DNA from 2 places in the Psychrobacillus sp. FSL K6-1464 genome. Region 2 is predicted to be linked to the other one. Evidence: predicted binding sites of a transcription regulator. Region 2 holds the regulator's gene; the other holds the start of a gene.
The links. Region 2 encodes NrdR, which represses ribonucleotide reductase genes. Its sites were predicted from a motif close to AACACNATATATNGTGTT; they were not measured.
Positions count from the first base shown of each region.

Region 1: MKX39_RS10575 (vitamin B12-dependent ribonucleotide reductase) is a predicted target of NrdR. The motif match lies at 1,025-1,042, and genes of this name have one in related genera.

Region 1 is NZ_JBBOOP010000001.1:2,094,868-2,097,357, reverse strand. Features, by position in the region: gene MKX39_RS10580 (lipoate--protein ligase family protein) at 77-913, shown strand; gene MKX39_RS10575 (vitamin B12-dependent ribonucleotide reductase) at 1,074-2,490, shown strand, end outside.
Region 2 is NZ_JBBOOP010000001.1:2,410,394-2,412,883, forward strand. Features, by position in the region: gene MKX39_RS12180 (replication initiation and membrane attachment family protein) at 1-1,018, opposite strand, end outside; gene nrdR (transcriptional regulator NrdR) at 1,069-1,533, opposite strand; gene speD (adenosylmethionine decarboxylase) at 1,655-2,038, opposite strand; gene MKX39_RS12195 (glyceraldehyde-3-phosphate dehydrogenase) at 2,239-2,490, opposite strand, start outside.

The DNA of each region.
Region 1 (2,490 bases), 320 kb from region 2:
TTCATTATAAAAGAAGTGCTAGATACAATTCAATCTATTTGATAAAATGATACACGTTGTGAAGGGAGAGATTAAGGTGGAAAAGACAAAATGGTACTTCATAAATTCTGGCCCCTGCAGTCCATCATACAATATGGCGTTGGACGAAGCCTTACTGGATTGGCATAGTGAGGGTCTTATTCCCCCGGTTATTAGATTTTACGAATGGAATCCAGCAACATTATCAATTGGTTATTTTCAAACTGTGGAAAAAGAGATTGATATAGAAGCAGTGAAAAGATTAGGACTTGGTTTTGTGCGTAGACCTACAGGGGGAAGAGGGGTACTTCACGAACATGAACTTACATACAGCGTAATCGTTACAGAGAGTTATCCAAGTATGCCAGCAACTGTAACCGAAGCTTATCGTGTTATCAGTGAGGGTTTACTGCTAGGATTTCAAAATCTTGGTTTAAACGCTTATTTTTCTGTTCCGAATACAGACGAACAGAAAGAAAATTTAAAAAACCCAAAATCAGCAGTCTGTTTTGATGCACCGAGCTGGTACGAATTAGTCGTCGAAGGAAAGAAAGTTGCTGGTAGTGCACAAACAAGACAAAAAGGTGTTATTCTACAACATGGTGCAATATTACTTGATCTTGATGAAGATAAATTAATTCAAACGTTTAAATTCGCTTCAGAAGAGGTAAGAGAGAGAGTGAGAAAAGGCCTATCTCAAAAAGCTGTCTCCATTAACAAAATAATATCAAAACCGGTAACAATGGAAGAATGTAAAACGGCTTTTAAAAATGGATTTGCAGATGCCTTGGAGATAGAATTGGTCGAATATAACTTAACGCAAGAACAGAAGAATTACGTAAAACAACTAGAAGTGACAAGATATGCTAATGATAAATGGAATTATAAAAAATAAAAGTAACAATGTCTTATAGTAAATTCGAAAACTAGGAGTTAGGGATTATATTAATTAATCCTGACTAGTTTCGCTTTACTCTTCAATATATTGTGTCGTATTATAAATGAAACTACTACATGTTGTGTCAATTGCAATTTGTAGAATGGAGGAAGAGTAAATGGTAACAACTAAAAATGAAACGAACCTTACTTTAAATGTTGAAGCGTTAAACAAAGATATCCAATTATTTCCACAAGTACATTCGATTACGGAAGATATGACACTTACACATAAAGGTGTGTCGAGACTTGTCATGATCGATCGTTATTCCTTTAAGGATACGGAAAAGAAAACGTTAAAAGCAGGAGACTTTGTTGTTCTAACAGTTAAAGAAGATCCTAAATTTCCAGCGCGTGGTCTAGGGTATATCGTTTCGATTAACGAACAAGCGAAAACAGCTGAGGTGCAAATCGAGGAAGATTACCGAAGTGCGATTGACGATGCTGCCAAGATCGAATCTGGAATTATTACTCGTCCTTTAAGCGTGATTGAAAAACCTCTTGAAGTATATTACGAGCAAATTGCCAAAAGAAACGCGACAGGACTTGCGTCTGTAGAAAAAACAGAAGAAAAACGGGAAGAATGGTTTGAAAAATTCTACCAACAACTAGTTTCTTTAAAATTCATCCCAGCTGGACGAGTACTATATGGTGCAGGAACGGGAACGGATGTTACTTATTTTAACTGTTATGTGATGCCATTCGTTGCAGATTCGCGTGAAGGGATTAGTGACCACCGCAAACAAGTTATGGAAATTATGAGTCGTGGTGGTGGAGTTGGTACAAACGGTTCTACTCTAAGACCAAGAAATACGTTAGCTCGAGGAGTAAACGGAAAATCATCTGGTTCTGTTTCATGGTTAGACGATATCGCTAAACTAACTCATCTTGTTGAACAAGGTGGTTCTCGCAGAGGTGCACAAATGATCATGCTAGCAGATTGGCACCCTGATATTGCGGAATTTATAATCTCTAAAATGCAAAACCCTCGTATTTTACGTTTCTTGATTGAAAACACAAATGATGAAACGATCAAACAACTCGCGAAGGACAAGCTTAAATTCAAACCACTTACTGTTCAGGAAGAAGCGATGTATCAAGGGATTATCAATTACAAAGCTATTCCAGGTCTAGGTGGATTTAATGCAGAAATCATTCGTGATGCAGAAACAAAATTACGTGATGGCGGAACTTATTCCGTTCATAATTCTGAGTTTTTAACTGGTGCAAATATCTCCGTGACGCTGACGGATGACTTTATGAAAGCAGTAGAAGAAGACAGCGACTTTGACTTGCGTTTCCCGGCAACTGAAGCTTATTCTCCAGAAGAAATGGATTTCTACAACGAAAATTGGCATAAAATTGGCGATGTTCGTGAGTGGGAAAGAATGGGCTATGAGGTTCGAACTTATCGCACAGTAAAAGCGAAAGAACTTTGGAATTTGATCAATATTTGTGCTACTTATTCTGCAGAACCTGGTGTTTTCTTCATCGATAATGCAAATGAAAAAACGAATGCTACAGCATATGGACAAA
Region 2 (2,490 bases):
CATTTACAACTCCAACTGGCATTTTAAAATGAGTAACAAAATGATTCGCCAACTGAACGTCTGCAAGAATTGGTTCTTTCCCATTCGCAATATCTTTTAATACAGATATCGGAGGCGTTGTTTCTAAATAATGTATTAACTCACCTTCTTTTGTTAAAGGCCCCGTAGGTTCAGAAGGTACAGTTTTTTTCTCAATCTTTTCAATAATAGGCGCTACTTTCGAAACAGTCAGCTTGTAATAATCTGCACACGCTTTCTTTAATCTCGCTTCGGATAAATGCAGATCATCATCTAACGCTAGTATAACAACTTTTTGCATTTCCACAGGACTTAAATTATATAAAAAAGAGAGTTTTGCAATTACTTCTTTCGCTTCTATTGTCATCGCTGATTTAGGCACTAATTGTTCTGAAAGACCTTCTTGAAGTAACGAAAAGTCAAAGTCATTATAATAAAAAGGAACAGAAGACTTTCTTTCCTTCGATTCGAAATCTTCATCGTAAGATACAGTATTATTCATTTTAGTAGACGGTTTAAATACATCAACAAAAGTTCTAGAGACGTCCGTGAAACCGTCATTCCAATTAGAACTTAGTATAAATCGATTACGTAGTTGTTTAAAGGCATTTTCTCCTACTTTATTGAGCAAAAACATAGAAAGTAATGGATCCTTTAAAAATGACTCAGCATCTAATGGTGCTGCAAGTTCATAATGGAATACACTTCCATCCTCCATTGTTTTTTTCCAAGTACGGAGAAGACCAATTGCTTCCAGAGCAAGACGGGCCTGAAAAATTTTCCCTATTGGCATTCCAAGGACATTCATCAGTTGATAATGTGACCATCGCTCTTTATCATTATGTTCTCCGTCTGCCCAAAGTGTTAAATACAAACTTATGCTTTCTGCTCCAACTAACGGTTGATAAAACAAAGTTAACAATTGCCGATCATAATCTGATAAAGAATATGGTAAGCGAATCATATACAAATCTGCTGGCTGTAGTTCTTTATATAACATCGACAATTGTATCTACTCCTTTATATTGATAAGTATTAAAATAATGCTATTTATAAGGAAGGGTTTTTCTTTAAAATTTCCTTTAATTCATCGATAAATACATTTATATCTTTAAATTGGCGATAGACGGAAGCAAAACGAACATAAGCTACTTCATCTACTTCTGCTAGCTGGTCCATGACAATCTCTCCGACGTCCTCTGACCTAACTTCTGCATTTCCCATTCTTCGCAATTCTTTTTCTATAGAGAAAACAATATTTTCTAGTCGTTCTAACTCCACTGGTCTCTTTTCACATGCACGAATTAGCCCACGCAATACTTTTTCTCGACTGAACTCTTCTCGAGAACCATCTTTTTTAATAACGATTAATGGTGTCTCTTCTACTTTTTCGAATGTGGTAAAACGAAATCCACATTCTTCGCACTCTCTTCTTCTTCGGATTGCCTTATTGTCATCCACAGGACGAGAATCGACAACTTTTGTGCCATTGTATTGACAAGTTGGGCATCTCATATAGATCTCTCCTAATTCTTCACGGTATTTTTATGTATGTATCTATTATAACAATATTCTTCTATAAAATCGAAAAAGCAGAGGAATCACTCCTCTGCTCACTCAGTCAGGTATAAATTTATTACGCTTGAACTGTCAAACGTGATGCAGGCTTTTTAACTGGTCCCATACCACGTGGCATTTCTAACGTTTCGCGAATTCCAGCGTTAAGAGCATCTGCAATATAGTTAGCTGCGATTGATGGATCCAAATCACCACATGTATACACATCAATGCTCGCATAACCATGCTCTGGAAAGCTGTGAATCGTTAAATGCGATTCGGAAATAATAACGACTCCACTTACACCTTGTGGCGCAAATTTGTGAAATGCAACTTCTCTAACTTCTGCACCAGATTTTAGTGCAGCATCAACAAATGTTTGTTCGATAAATTGCATATCGTTAAGTTTGTCGAAATCGCACTCCCATAGTTCTGCAATAATGTGACGTCCCATTGTTTCCAATGTCCGTTTCCCCCTTTGATAAGTTTATTTTTAACCTCAAAGTTGACTACCACGGGGGAAAGTTAGTCCAAAGAGGTCCTAACCCTTTAAGTAGTCGGTGTTCTAATAAAGTAACACGATTCTCATTATATGTTGTTTTACAGAATTATGCAAGAACTAATAAATCCTCTTTCTATCATCTAGAAAGAGGATAAGATAAATTACAGTGATAAAGCTACTTTTTTAGTAAGGTCCACTACTCTAGCAGAGTAACCCCACTCGTTATCATACCATGCAAGAACCTTCACTTTACGGTTACCAATTACCATAGTAGTTAACCCATCTACTGTAGTAGATAATGTAGAAGTATTAAAGTCGATTGATACTAGCGGCTCCATCGTAATTCCTAAAATCCCTTGCATTGCCCCTTCAGATGCTTTTACAAAAGCATCATTTACTTCTTCAACAGTAAC